Linked DNA regions of Candidatus Kuenenia stuttgartiensis. The protein of the gene in region 1 interacts with the protein of each later gene in a pairwise test. Links are inferred from orthologs where the notes say so. Each region holds a gene or a part of one and is shown on either strand. Other genes may lie near its edges. The genes, in order: eno and rpe.

What was found.
Region 2: the proteins of eno (region 1) and rpe interact in binary tests that used the Escherichia coli proteins (3 or more experiments, as listed by UniProt). The link is inferred for Candidatus Kuenenia stuttgartiensis from one-to-one orthologs.

What each region holds. Positions count from the first base shown.
Region 1 is NZ_LT934425.1:1,383,548-1,390,796, reverse strand. Bases 2,619-5,560 are described here. They hold eno (phosphopyruvate hydratase), read right to left. Parts: upstream 4,765-5,560; coding sequence 3,472-4,764; downstream 2,619-3,471. Other genes in these bases: KSMBR1_RS06320 (flagellar biosynthesis anti-sigma factor FlgM), read left to right, coding at 5,343-5,560; KSMBR1_RS06330 (FtsB family cell division protein), read right to left, coding at 2,957-3,496; KSMBR1_RS06335 (glutamate-5-semialdehyde dehydrogenase), read right to left, coding at 2,619-2,991. Also shown: KSMBR1_RS06345 (tetratricopeptide repeat protein), read left to right, coding at 1-337; KSMBR1_RS06340 (acetyl-CoA carboxylase carboxyltransferase subunit alpha), read right to left, coding at 505-1,482; more of KSMBR1_RS06335, read right to left, coding at 1,735-2,618; more of KSMBR1_RS06320, read left to right, coding at 5,561-5,666; KSMBR1_RS06315 (tetratricopeptide repeat protein), read left to right, coding at 5,876-7,066. UniProt on the Escherichia coli protein: Catalyzes the reversible conversion of 2-phosphoglycerate (2-PG) into phosphoenolpyruvate (PEP). It is essential for the degradation of carbohydrates via glycolysis.
Region 2 is NZ_LT934425.1:1,526,572-1,533,801, forward strand. What follows is about bases 2,378-5,300. They hold rpe (ribulose-phosphate 3-epimerase), read left to right. Parts: upstream 2,378-3,451; coding sequence 3,452-4,150; downstream 4,151-5,300. Other genes in these bases: KSMBR1_RS06945 (phosphoglycerate kinase), read left to right, coding at 2,378-3,390; accD (acetyl-CoA carboxylase, carboxyltransferase subunit beta), read left to right, coding at 4,546-5,300. Also shown: KSMBR1_RS06935 (hypothetical protein), read right to left, coding at 1-179; KSMBR1_RS20850 (hypothetical protein), read left to right, coding at 655-822; gap (type I glyceraldehyde-3-phosphate dehydrogenase), read left to right, coding at 1,021-2,022; more of KSMBR1_RS06945, read left to right, coding at 2,197-2,377; more of accD, read left to right, coding at 5,301-5,337; KSMBR1_RS06970 (hypothetical protein), read left to right, coding at 5,918-6,385; KSMBR1_RS06975 (hypothetical protein), read left to right, coding at 6,487-6,906. UniProt on the Escherichia coli protein: Catalyzes the reversible epimerization of D-ribulose 5-phosphate to D-xylulose 5-phosphate.

The DNA.
Region 1 (7,249 bases):
CAACAACCTTGGCGCCTCCCTCGCAAAAAAAGGCGACATGGATAGTGCGCTGTCAGAGTTTCAGGAGGCAGTTCATTTACTTCCCGATAATCCCGATTTTCGTTTTAATCTTGGGTACGTATTTCTCAGGATGGGAAATAATGCCCTCGCATTACAAGCATTTGAAGAAACCATTCGTATTAAACCTTCTCACACAGAAGCACTTTTCCGTGCAGGGGTTATACATTACGAACAAGGCAATAAAGATAGGGCAGAAACGTTGTTGAAAGAAGCGATTGCGATTAGCCCGGGGCATTTAAAAATAAAAAAATACCTGGAAATGATTGAAAACAGGTAGGAATACGAAGTACGAGTTATGAGCTACAAAGTACGATTTAAAAATCACAAGTCCCAAGTCGTAAATTAATAAAAAAGGAAGCCACCGATTACACAGACTTCGTCGTGAGCTCTGTAGAACGATTGCACAGATTAAAAAAATCGTAAAATCGTACTTCGTATTCTGGTTTAAACCTCCAGATATTTCCCTATTTTACGGTATCTGTTGTATCTGTCTTCTATAAGTTTGTCGGTAGGGATAGTTTTTAACTGATGCAGATATTTAAGCAGAAACGATTTCATTGTCGAGGCAGTCTTTTCGGGGTCTTTATGGGCAGCGCCGGATGGTTCAGGTATGATTTCATCCGCAATGCACAAATTCAATAAATCCTTGGCAGTTAAGTGTAGTTTTTTAGCAGCTTCCGGCGCCATTTCTCCATTTTTCCATAATATTGCGGCACATCCCTCTGGGGAAATAACGGAATAGTAGGCATATTCGAGAATTGCAAATATATCGCCAATTCCGATTCCTAATGCCCCTCCGCTGCCGCCTTCGCCGATAACGATATTTATTATAGGCGTTCTCAGCCGGGACATCTCATAAATACTCTCTGCAATAGCATGTGCCTGCCCCCTTTCTTCCGCTCCAATATCAGGATTTGCCCCCGGGGTATCTATTAAAGTAATAACAGGTAATTTAAACTTTTCCGCAAGCTTCATCTTTTGCAATGACTTCCGGTATCCTTCAGGATTTGGCATGCCAAAATTACACGCAATACGTTCCTTTGTGCTTTTCCCCTTTCGGTGTCCTACGATTAACACCTTTTCCTCATCAATCTTGCCAAAACCGCAAACCATTGCCTTATCATCGCCAAATCGTTTATCCCCATGGAGTTCAACAAAGTCTTCCACGATAAAATTTATATAGTCTGTTGACAGTGGGCGTAAGGGATGCCGTGCGATTTTAACGATATCATAAGGGGTTAATTTAGCAAAGATTTCCTTTTGTATCTGTTCTTGCTCTTCCCTTAAGTAGCGTAATTCATCGTCATGCTCTGATTCGCCTTTTAAAGAGGCATTTTCTAAATCTTCTATACGATGTTCAAGTTCCAGAATCATATTCTCGAGTTCTGCTATTGATCTTTCACCAAAAGCTGCTTTTCCCATAATATTTACACCAAATAAAAAAATAATGAAAGGTTTCCCTGATTCGTTTGAAATTATTTAAAAGTCCTATTTCCGCAAAACAAACAATAATTTATATCATTTTTTTCTGGTGAAGCAAGTTTTATGAATGCCCTTACGGCAGGGAAGGTATTTCTTTGGAAGTTAATTTGCCGCAAAAAGCGAATTACGAATTACGAATTACGAGGTATGATTTAAAATCCCAAGTCCCAAATTCCAAATCGTACTTCGTAGTTATTCCCGCAATTGGCCGTTTCCAAAAACCACAAATTTATAGGAGGTAAGTTCTGCAAGTCCCATTGGCCCTCTGGCGTGGAGTTTATCCGTGCTAATGCCAATTTCAGCCCCCATGCCAAACTCATAGCCATCGGTAAAACGGGTAGAGGCGTTGACGTATACCGCTGCGGCGTCTACCTCGCCGGTAAATTGCAGGGCATTACTATAATTGGTAGTGATGATTGCCTCTGAATGACCTGAACCGTATTTTGTTATATGAGAAATAGCGTCATCTATTGAATCCACTACTTTTATGTTTAACACCATATCCAGGTATTCATTATGATAATCTTCGTCCGTTGCCGGTTTTATCGTATCTAAAAAGGTACATGTTTTTTTGCAACCCAGCAATTGCACGCCGGAATCAACTAATCTTTTCGCTATTTTTGGCAAAAAAACGGGAGCGATATTTTCATGCACCAGCATCGTCTCCATTGCATTACAGGTTGCAGGCCGCTGAACCTTGGCATTGAAACAAACCTCTTCGGCAATTTTCAGATCGGCAAATTCATCCACGTAGGTATGGCAAACGCCTTTATAGTGTTTTATAACAGGGATGGTCGATTTTTCAACGACGGTACGGATGAGTGCTTCTCCGCCACGAGGAATGACGACGTCAACATATTTGTCAGACGTAAGTAAATAATCAATCGCCTCCCTCTCTGTAATTTCGACAAGCTGTATGCCGTTTTTATCGAGTCCTGCCTTTTCCAAAGCGGCAGTAAGTATTTTATACAGCGCAATATTAGAATGAATCGCCTCTTTCCCACCCCTTAATATAACGGCATTTCCTGCTTTCAGACACAATGCCGCAGCATCGGCGGTCACATTAGGCCGTGATTCATAAATAATAACAATTACGCCGATTGGTGTGCGTATTTTTTTTATCTGCAAACCATTTGGCCGTGTATGCCCATGAATAATTTCTCCTACAGGGTCGGCAAGATGAATGATTTGCCTTACACCGTCAGCCATTGCGTTGATACGTTTATCGGTCAGGGATAGGCGGTCAATCATCGCTTCTGACAGTCCGGCTTGTTTTGCGGCGAGCACATCTTTTTTATTTTCCGTTAGAATGAAATCCGCAGAGGAATTTATGCCTTCCGCAATATAATCAAGTGCAGTATTTTTTAACGCTGTGCTTGCCGTAGCAATACGCCGCGAAGCGCTTTTCGCATCTCTAACGATTTGATTTATATAATTTTCTATATTCATAATAGTAGGTAATCAGATAATATGCGGCGGTAACAAGAATTATCATGGCAGGAAGCTGCCATGGAAAAGACCCGTCGAAGAGGAATGATTTCCACCGGTTTGGGGCAGTTGCAGCAACGGGCTTTTTTCCGGGGACGCTTTTTATATTAAAACGATACTTATCATAAAAAACCTCTCCAGGCGCAAAATATCCTAATTGTTCACGCGCTTCTTTTTCAATACGGAGAGGGTCTTTCTGTAAAGAGGAATACTCGCTCTCGAGACTGTCGTTTTCCAATCTTAATTGTACCACATGTCCCTCAAGAATCCTTTTTGTTTCTAACATACGAAATCTTTCCTGACGGGCATGCGTAATTAGGTAGGAGAAGAGTACTACGACAAATGAGGTGACAAGGGTAATCAGGATGTATTTGCCGAAATAAAAGGGTTTTTCCTCTCTTTTCTCACAAAAAAGATTTCCCCGAAAATGATTGCCATGCTCTATACCTGTTTTTGCAGTCTGCATAATTTACCTCCATATATTGCGTTATCCGAGAGGTCTTCTTCTATACGTAAAAGTTGATTGTATTTGCATATACGATCCGTCCTGCTTAGTGAACCGGTTTTTATTTGGCCGGCATTGGTGGCTACTGCTATGTCTGCGATGGTGTAATCTTCTGTTTCGCCTGACCGATGAGAAATGACGACTGAGTAGCCATTCGTCTTTGCCAGTTCAATTGCATCTAACGTTTCTGTTAAAGTGCCAATTTGGTTGACCTTGATTAAAATGGAATTGGCTACGCCTCTTTCAATTCCCTTTGCCAGGATTTCCGTATTTGTAACGAATATGTCGTCTCCTACGATTTGAACCTTTTTTCCCAGTTGATTGGTAAGTTTAACCCAACCATCCCAATCGTCCTCCGCCAAACCATCCTCAATGCTGCAAATAGGATACTTATTCAAAAATTCCGTGTAAAGGGCGATGATTTCATCGCTTGTTTTTTTCTTGCAACCCTCTGTGCGCAATACGTATTTTCCTTCCTGATAAAATTCACTGGCAGCAGAGTCTAACGCAAGATAAACATCTTTTCCCGCACTATACCCGGCGTCTTTAATCGCCTGAAGAATCAAATCAATCGCCTCTTCATTAGTTTTCAAATTCGGAGCAAAACCGCCCTCATCTCCAACATTAGTGTTGTATCCATTTGATTTTAAAACAGAGCGAAGGGTATGAAATATTTCTGCGCCGGTGCGCAAGGCGTTCGCAAAGCTGTCCGCATTTACCGGCACAATCATAAACTCCTGTATATCAAGATTGTTGTCGGCATGTTTGCCGCCATTCAGGATATTCATCATGGGGACGGGCAAAACCTTTGCATTCGTACCGCCAATATACCGGTATAGGGGAACCCCCAATGCATTAGCAGCCGCTTTTGCCGTTGCAAGCGAAACGCCTAAAATAGCATTTGCCCCGAGTTTCTCTTTGTTTTTGGTGCCATCTAATTGTATTAACAGGTTGTCAATCTCTACCTGGCGGGTTGCATCCATTCCTTCGAGTTTATGAGAAATAATTTCATTTACGTTTTTAACCGCAGTCTGAACCCCTTTGCCCATAAATCGTGAAGGTTTATCAGTATCTCTCAGTTCCAGGGCCTCCCTTTTTCCTGTGGAAGCTCCGGAAGGCACGGCGGCACGGCCCATAATTCCATTCTTCAAAATCACATCGACTTCTACGGTAGGATTTCCCCTTGAATCCAAAATCTCTCTTGCTTTAATACTATAAATAATGGTCAATTGACAGCTCCTGTTTTATATGTATATCATTGATAGAATGTAAGTTACGAACTTTAAAAAAACATGAATTCCTCTATAGCACATTTTTTGGCTGATGTCAAATATATTCTGTTAGACTGCTGTTCTAATCATTTTATATATATCTTATACGTGGAAAACATGCGCTAAATTGTATCAATTTCGTTTTTTGAAAAATTCCAATAATAACGATATTTGCCGCACGGTGTAGGGGTGAAGCATTTGGCCGTTTGAGCATGAACGCATGTCTGCCCGTTATAGCAAATGCTTCGTCCCTACGGTTTCAAAAAACCTGCTATCAGAGAGAAACAAAAATACTTTGATAAAAACCTAAATCAGTGCCCATTTTTGCCGATATCAAAACTAGCGTTGCACCACAATAAACGTATACGGTTCTGAGAGAATAAAGTTTTGAATAACGATACAATGAAGATATAATTTTTAATGGCGGCAAAATTTAACTAAAAATGATATTAAACGCGCCTTTTATTTGTTCTGTACAGTGCGAAATTTAAATCTACAAACTTAAAAAAACATTTTTGAATATTAAGGAAGGTACTATGGATAGAATAACGAGCGACCCCTCCATGCTGAAAAGTATTGGCTTGAAGCGTTACGAAGCGAATAAGCCGGTAAAAAACAGAGAGAAAGAGGGGAATACCAGTTCCGAAAAACAAGACGCCGTTAGCATTTCTCAGGAGTCCAGGATTTTTAGCGAAAAAATTGAAAATCTGAAAGCAATCGTTAAAAACGAAGTATCGGATACAAGGTCTGCAAAATTAGTGGAAGTAAAAGAAAAACTGGAAACAGGGTTTTATGAAAAAGAGGAAATATCAGAAGAAGTGGCGGATAAAATAATAGCTGCATTCAAAAACAAGGCATAAAAAACTTTTTGCCAAATACAAAAACTGCGGTAGTCATCTCCCGGCACCCTTCCGAATCCATTTTAAACATGTTTTTACTTTCTCGTAAATCCCGGAGTGGTAATAAGAGCCTGCTAATTTGTATTAACTACAAATGATCGGGCTTTTTTTATTTATTTTAAAATAAACTCAATACCGATAATCCCTTTAATAAAAAGATGCCCTTAAAAATGTTAAAAAAAACTTATACATCATTAATATTCACTATTACTTTTTTTATCTTTTCAGCGCAAACCTTGCCTGCGCAGGAACAAAAATATAAGGTTGTTATCTTTCCCTTTGTGTATAACCTTGGATCAGAGAGTCAAATTGCAGGGGTGGAACGTATTATACAAAGCGAGTTAATCCGGTCTGGTCTTTTTAGCGTAATAGACCAGAAACGTACTTACCATTATGTGAGAAAAACTGTTTTGCATAATTTCTACAAGATTGACAACGTGGAAAAAGGTTCAAACTTTAGTAATAAAGATATTATAGACCTTTTTTTTAGTTTTGAGTGGGAAAAAGTAGTAAAAATGACAAAGCAATTAAATGCAGATTTCGGGATAAAAGGCAGTCTTTCCCAATTTGGCGAAGGATACCGGGCAGATATCGAAGTGATAAATGCAAAGGAAATAGAAACAGTAAGACTGCAGGAGATGAAGGATAAAACGGTGGGTGCATTGGTGGGGGAATGCGAGTCAGCGGAGAAAATTCCGGAAATGTTTGAAAAACTTGTGCAGCAAATCACAAGACTTTGCCTTTCAGACAAAGTAATGGAAACTGCCGAAGATATCATAGAAAGTTACTATCAGGGAAAATTCACATATCAGGAAACGGAAAACAAATTACTGGAACTTGTTTCTGATATGCCGGAAGAGTTTGTTCTGCAATATACGTTATTTTCCCATTATCTGGAGAATCCTGAAAAAATCGACCGTTTAATAAAAACGGGAGAAAAGGCAATACATTTATTTGATTCAGGCAATGAAGAACATATAAGGTACATGTCCTTTTTAGGGTTAGACCTCTTTCACGAACTTGCCAATGCCTATGTTATTGCCGGTAGCTTTTCAAAAGCAATAACAGTCTACAATCATGCATTAACAATATACCCTATGAACCAGGCTAAATATTTCAAACAGTTGGGAGTGTTGTATCTACTGGAGGACAAAGGAGAGGCATCCATGGATGCTTTTAAAAAAGTGCTGAATATCGACCCGGCGGATTTTGAATCCAATTTTACCATAGCTGCCCTCTATGAAGCAAAAAAGAACACGGCAAAGGCCCTCGAACAATACCGGAATTGTGTTAAATATGCGACAAACCCAACCGACAGGTCGAAAGTATTAGAGGCAATTAAAAAACTGGAGGCGAAATAACCCTTGCGTTAACCTTGAATAATAACTAAAGCGCTAACAGTTTATATTCTTTAAAAAGTAAAAGCGCTCGTTCCCAAGCTCCGGTTTGGGAACGTAAATGCATTGGAAGCTCCCGCTTCCCTTTCGTCATAATTATTCGGTTTAAACTTTGTATGTGGACTAAATGGGTAAGATGAAGCACCG
Region 2 (7,230 bases), 140 kb from region 1 along the record:
TTTTCAATCTCGTTTTGAACCATTAGCCAATTATCTTGTTTCCCGTGAAAAATGATCGCCTTAAAAGTCGTAATCAAAGGGTCTTCTTCCCTTTTGTAACCATAACTATAAGCCGTTTTCCCGGTTGATAAAACAATACCGGCAAAAAAACACAAATAAATAATAACTATTTTTATCATACATTCCCCTATCTTCATAAAGCTGCAAAAGTATCCTGCCTGGTAATTGTGGATGCCTATTTACCACTACAGCGACATTTTATCCTTGCCCTACCTGTTAATTTTGTCAGGGTTGTTTCATTCATAAATTCAGGAAAAAACTATTAGCATGAATATAACATGATTACGCGACAATAATAAAACAAGAACTGTTTGCATTCTGCAACAAACGTATGTTATATTCCGTGAATTATCAGGATGTATACGACCGTACCGCAGCAGTGATTTATTTATATTTTTTAACAAAATATCTAATGGTGAACTCCGAAATGCTAAATACTAAACAAATTCCAAAATACAAAATCCCTATGAAAAAAACCGGGTTTTGAACATTTGAAAATTAAAAATTAGAATTTGTTTCGTATTTCGTGCTTCGGATTTTTTATCTCGTGCTTGTTTGGCACTGGCTATGCCAGCTTAAGAGGGAGAAATAAAGGTGGATATTTTAAAACAAGTCGCTGAATTAAAAGAATTTTTAGGAAAGGTCTATTGCTTTATCGAAGAAAATGAAGATTCATTCAAAGATGGCGTAGAGGCGGAAGAAATGAAAAATGGGCTTTGGAACTGGATGCAGGCATTGGCACAATTCTTACCCGAACATTAATTTTTTGCCAGTACCGCATTTTAAGACTATTCGGTAAGTAAAAGCAGCCCATGGTTTTTAAATACTTGACAAAACATATTTACCTGCTTAGAATACCGTGTCTTTTCCTGTGGGAAAAGTGCCCCCCTTTTTATAAACTATAAATGGTAAGTGAAATACGTATTTTTAATATTTTAGGACAAAAAATAAGGACAATACATGTCAGTTAGAATAGGAATAAATGGTTTTGGAAGGATAGGAAGGAATGTATTTCGTGTAATATCCAAACGGAATAATATCGATGTAGTTGCCATAAATGATCTTGCCGATTCAAAATCGCTGGCAATGTTGCTGAAATATGATTCTATACACGGCAGATTTGACGGAAGCATACAAATAAAAGAAAATGCCCTCATGGTAAATGACAAAGAGGTCAGATTGCTTATGGAGAAAGACCCTGCCAAACTGCCATGGAAATCGATTGGCGTAGACATTGTCATTGAATCTACGGGCATATTTACCTCAAGGTCGGACTGCTCAAAACACCTGGATGCGGGTGCAAAAAAGGTGCTTCTTTCAGCCCCGGCAAAGGATAAAATAGACGCAACAATCGTTGTCGGGGTAAATAATAAAGATCTCCGGCCGGAACACAAAATAGTGTCCAATGCTTCATGCACAACGAATTGTTTAGCGCCGCTCGCAAAAGTATTGCATGACAACTTTGGAATAGAAAAAGGGCTTATGACGACAATACATGCATATACGAATGATCAGCGAATACTGGATTTCATGCATAAGGATATCAGAAGGGCAAGGGCAGCGGCAATAAATATTATTCCGACAACGACTGGAGCGGCAAAGGCAATCGGCGAGGTGATTCCATCACTGAAAGGGAAGTTGGATGGCCTGGCCATGCGGGTTCCCGTGCCCGATGGTTCTGTTACCGATTTGGTGGTTATGCTTGCAAAAGAGGTCGATAGGGATGCAATCAATGCTGCCATGAAAACAGCCGCAGAAGGCGATTTAAAAGGTATCCTTGAATATTGCGGAGACCCCATTGTATCTTCAGATATCATCGGGAATCCACATTCCAGCATATTCGATTCCGCGTTAACGTATGTAATTGATAAACGCATGGCAAAAGTAATATCCTGGTACGATAATGAATGGGGGTTTTCAAACCGCATGGTTGACCTGATCGAATTAATGAGTCGTCTTTAAAAAAAACATCCGTTTTCTTGTGTAATGAAAAATGCCCATTCCCTGCAAAGTAACGAATATTTATTTAAACGAGTAATATTTAGCGCTTTCTCCAATAAGTTTCCTGCAAGCCAAAACGGTTTTTCTCCTGCGTTATTTCTAATAAACCTCATTTTAAAGCATAATAATATTTAAATGAAAAAACTATTTATAAAAGACCTGGCGGTTAGAAAAAAGAAGGTTATGGTACGTACGGATTACAATGTACCATTAGACGAAGATGGGAATATAACCGATGATACCAGGATTCGCGCAACATTGCCAACCATCAACTATTTGCTGGATGAGGAAGCAAAGGTAATTATTGCGTCTCATCTGGGAAGGCCCGTCGGCGCAAATCCGAAATACAGTTTAAAACCTGTAGCAAGGCGTCTGCAACGTTTTCTGACGGAAAAAGTCAAGATCACGCTTGCGGAGGACTGTATTGGCGAAGAGGTAAAAAAACAGGTAGAGGCAATGAATTACGGAGACGTGCTACTGTTGGAAAACTTAAGGTTTCATCCCGGCGAGCAAAAAAACGATGCCGGGTTTGCGAAAGAGCTTGCGGGTTTATGTGATTTATTCGTACAGGATGCATTCGGAAACTGCCACAGAAATCATGCTTCGATGGTCGGGATAGTCCGGTATGTGCCTGCGGCAGCCGGGTTTTTGATCAAGAAAGAGTTGGACTATTTTGAAAAATCCGTCAACGATCCTATACGTCCTGTTATTGCCATTTTGGGAGGCTCTAAGGTCTCTGACAAAATAAAGATCCTTGAAAATCTTGCCAAAAAGATGGATAAAATCATCATCGGCGGGGCAATGGCATTTACCTTTCTTAAAGCACAGGGAATACCGGTTGGGAAATCGCTGGTTGAAGACAGTATGATTGAGACGGCAAATAATCTAATGGATTATACAAAGAAAAATGGCACAAAATTATATTTACCGGTGGATTTCGTTGTGGCGGAAAAATTTGACAAAACGGCGGAAACAAAGGTAGTGCCATTTCAGGAAATACCAGAAAGATGGATTGCCCTTGACATAGGCCCTGCAACGATAAAACTTTTTTCCGCGGTATTGCAGGACGCAAAAACAATTTTATGGAACGGCCCTATGGGGGCGTTTGAAATTGATGCATTCAGCAGAGGAACATACGCCATGGTAGATATCGTAACAAGTTCTCACGCATCCACCGTAGTGGGCGGCGGTGATACCGACATGGCGTTTCACAAAGCAGGGAAAGCGCACGAGGTATCATTTATTTCAACCGGCGGAGGGGCTTTTTTGAAATTATTGGAAGGCGGAGATCTCCCCGGGATAGCATCGCTTACGGACAAAAAAATATAATATACGGACATCTTCCGTAACTTCTCTATTGATCTATGCTAAAACAAAGGAAATACGAAGAATGAGAAATAAGATTAAAATATCCGCTTCAATACTGGCGGCAAATCCCATGCGCTTTGAAGAAGAAATCAAACGCATTGAAGCGGCGGGAATCGATCTCATTCATATTGATGTTATGGACGGCCATTTTGTCCCCAATATTACCATAGGGCCTTTTATTGTTGCGGGGATAAGGCGGATAACAAATATACCATTAGATATACATTTAATGATCGAACATCCGGAACGTTATGTGGAAGCATTTGCCGGGGCGGCGGAAGGCAATGGAATAATTACATTTCATATTGAGACGGTAAAAAACCCCAAAGAGATTATTTCTCTGATCAAAAGTACGGGGATGAAAGTTGGTATATCGTTAAATCCGGGTACGCCCGTAGAAATGATAGAAAATTTTCTGGATCAGGTAGATATGGCGCTCGTCATGTCGGTAAATCCAGGTTTTGCTGGCCAGAAATTTATTCCAATTGCCTTGCCTAAGATTGCAAGGCTCCGCGATAAAGCGCCGGATAAAATGGATATTCAGGTAGATGGAGGAATTACACCAGACAATATTTCCCAGGTAGTAAAACAAGGGGCAAATGTAATCGTAGCCGCTTCTGCTATTTTTAAAACGAGTGACCCTGGCAATGCGATTAAATCCCTGAAACAAATTGCCGAACAAACCATGGAAAAAGATGCTGTTAATCTTGTTAACAGATAAATTCCTTTTTATTGTCCAAAGAAGTTGTTTCCTGGAAATATATAAAAATAGCTTGTTTTTTGGTTAAAAAGTTTTAAACTATCTCTTGTTTTGTTGACGGTTTTTGTAACTATTCAGCGTAAACGATACACGGCTCATTCCCAAACCTTGTACTGAACATAGTGAAGTATCTGTTTGGAAACGAGTTGCGCTCTGATCTCCGGTAGTTTAATAAATTACGCTGAATAGTTATTAGTTTTTCTGTATTTCACAATAGTATATATGGGATATTTTGCACGGGAAAACGTTGCATAAGTGGTCAAAAACAATGTTTGCCAATGATGGAGCGAATATCCCTTTTGTTAATTTAATGGGGGCATGGCAATTCAATGGTGTTCTTTAGAAAAAAGAAAGATATGCCAAACGGCTTATGGATAAGCTGCGACTGGTGCAAAAATTTGGTATATAGGAAAACCGTTGAAGAAAGCTTCCAGGTTTGTCCCGAGTGTGATTACCATTTTCGCATTTTTAGCAGGGACAGATTAAAATTGCTGCTTGATGAAGACAGTTTCGAAGAGTATTGGACTGATATGAAGCCCACCAATCCTTTGAATTTTTTTGACCGCATGTCATACCCAGAAAGGGTTACTGCCGACCAGCTTAAATCCGGACTGAAAGAGGCCGCTATAGTTGGAAAAGGAAAGGTGAATGGCGCTGACATCATGATAGGGATTACCGATCCCAGCTTCATAATGGGAAGTATGGGTTCTGTGGTTGGGGAGAAGATTGTCCGCATAACAGAAAAGGCTATGGATCAAAAATTCCCTTTGGTGATTATTTCTGGTTCAGGCGGAGGAGCTCGCATGCAGGAGGGTATTTTTTCTCTTATGCAAATGGCAAAAACGAGCGCCGCCATAGCAAGGTTTCAACGGGCGGGCGGGCTATACATATCGGTATTAACCGATCCTTCACTGGGTGGAGTAATGGCAAGTTTTGCTTCATTGGCAGATATTACTATTGCCGAACCAAAGGCGCTGATTGGTTTTGCAGGTCCCAGAGTAATTCAGGAAACAATAAAACGAACACTTCCTGGTAATTTTCAGCGGGCGGAATTTTTGCTTGAGCATGGTTTTCTTGATATGATTGTACATCGTAAAAACATGAAGCATGAAATTTCAAGGTTGATTCAATATTTGCATGTTAATTAATAAAAATCTTCCTCGGTAGCTCAATGGTAGAGTGGGTGGCTGTTAACCACTAGGTTGTAGGTTCGAATCCTACCCGAGGAGCCAATCTTAATTATAGGCAGAACTCCAATTACTGAGGTTCTGCCTTTTTCATTAGATACGTTGCAAAGCTACGGCGAAACGTATGAGTTGCAACACGTTTACAAATTTTTGCATCCTGTACCGCCCTTTTTATCGCAACCTGCACACGCATTTCATGAAAATGATACCGCCGTATCTCCTTTGTATCCGGAACGGTGGTGGATTTTTCGCCAGGAAAAACCACCGCCAGACCAATTCTTTCGCGCAGTTTTTATATTTTTTTTCAATGGAATCAAACATAAAAGCGCCACCACAGCCTGAATCCAGTTTTTTTGATGAAGATTTTTTACCCGTTCAGATATAATATCGTGACACTTCCCCTATTAATACGGCCGAGGCATAATCCAAAATTCAGGAAGTGTCCCTCATATCATACGATTTTTTGTTGCTTTTATTAAAATTAGGAATTCTTTTTCTATACTTTTACCATGAAATTTTGAGAGGATACGAAGAGAGGATAATGATTATTTCAAGACATCATAACAATAGTGATGAGAAAAATCACATTTCTCCGAGTCACTTTTTTTTAAACGACAAGGAGAAAACAAAAATTAACTGGTTTCTGTTTGAGTTCGCGCAGGGATTTGGTCATTTCCTTGCGAAAGAGAAACGATTAACGGAGAAGTTATATCAAAAGGGAATAGATAATCTCCGGTTAAAAAATTTCTGCATTTATTACGCAAAACACCTTAAGAAGGTTATTCTTGATAAACTGGAAGGGCGGATCGCCAATGTCAGATTGGGACACGAGGCAATTGAGGAATTTTTTCCTGCTATCGGAGATAGACTTGTAGATAAGTTATTGACGATTGCTGCCAAAGCATGGGATTCGCTAACAGAAGCATGTGTGGTATGTCCGATGCGGTGCATATCAGAAAGGAATGAACGGGCATCAATGTTTGATGATCCATATTATTACAGAGAATAGCTTTGGCTAGAACGGCAAAAAGCGCCGCCGTTGATTTTGGTAGTTAGGCTTAGAAATAGTCGTATTCATTTATAATTTGTAGTCACAGCCAAGGAGGTTCAATGTTTAACAAGAAAATGTTCGGCGAAATGAGAAGAGCAGGTATGGGTACTGGACTATCTAAAGCCAAACTGTCCGAAGCTATGTTGGAAATTCTCTTACAACTTCCTGCGGGAACTAAGAACTTCAAAGAGACCATAGTCTACAATATGGGATTGTTGGGCCAAATGTCTGCTACACGCGATATCAATGAAGCATGGAATCAAGTGAAAAAGAGGGCGGCAAAACTCTACCCGGAAAAATTCATTCTAGCTGACCGAAATAAACTTCACTGGAATGATGGTTCTGTAAAGGTATTGGACAAAGAAATCTCTACAGGAAATTTCAAAAAGCTTAATAAATTGGCTGACATCGAGAATTGCAGCGTCGATAAACTTATATCTAAACTTATAAAATACTATGAAAAAGGAAATCTAAAATAATCTTTAATGCCTGACGACTATTCATTGGAATAATAAAGCGACATTCCCCCCTATTGATGCAGCCGAGGCATAATCTAAAATCAGGGAAGTATCCCTCAATTTCCTTAAAAACCCAACCCAATTTATTTTACCTGCCATCAATACCCTTTACTCCCAAAAACAAACCCTGCCGAAAATCCTCCAATATCCGCGTCTCCTCTCCGGAATAATCTTGAACCATTTCCTTATATTCCCTGTTTTTTGTTTTCCGGGAATTTAATAAAAAACACCTATATCCTCAACCGGCCAGGAGATAGTTTCCCATAAACATATACTGTGTGGCTA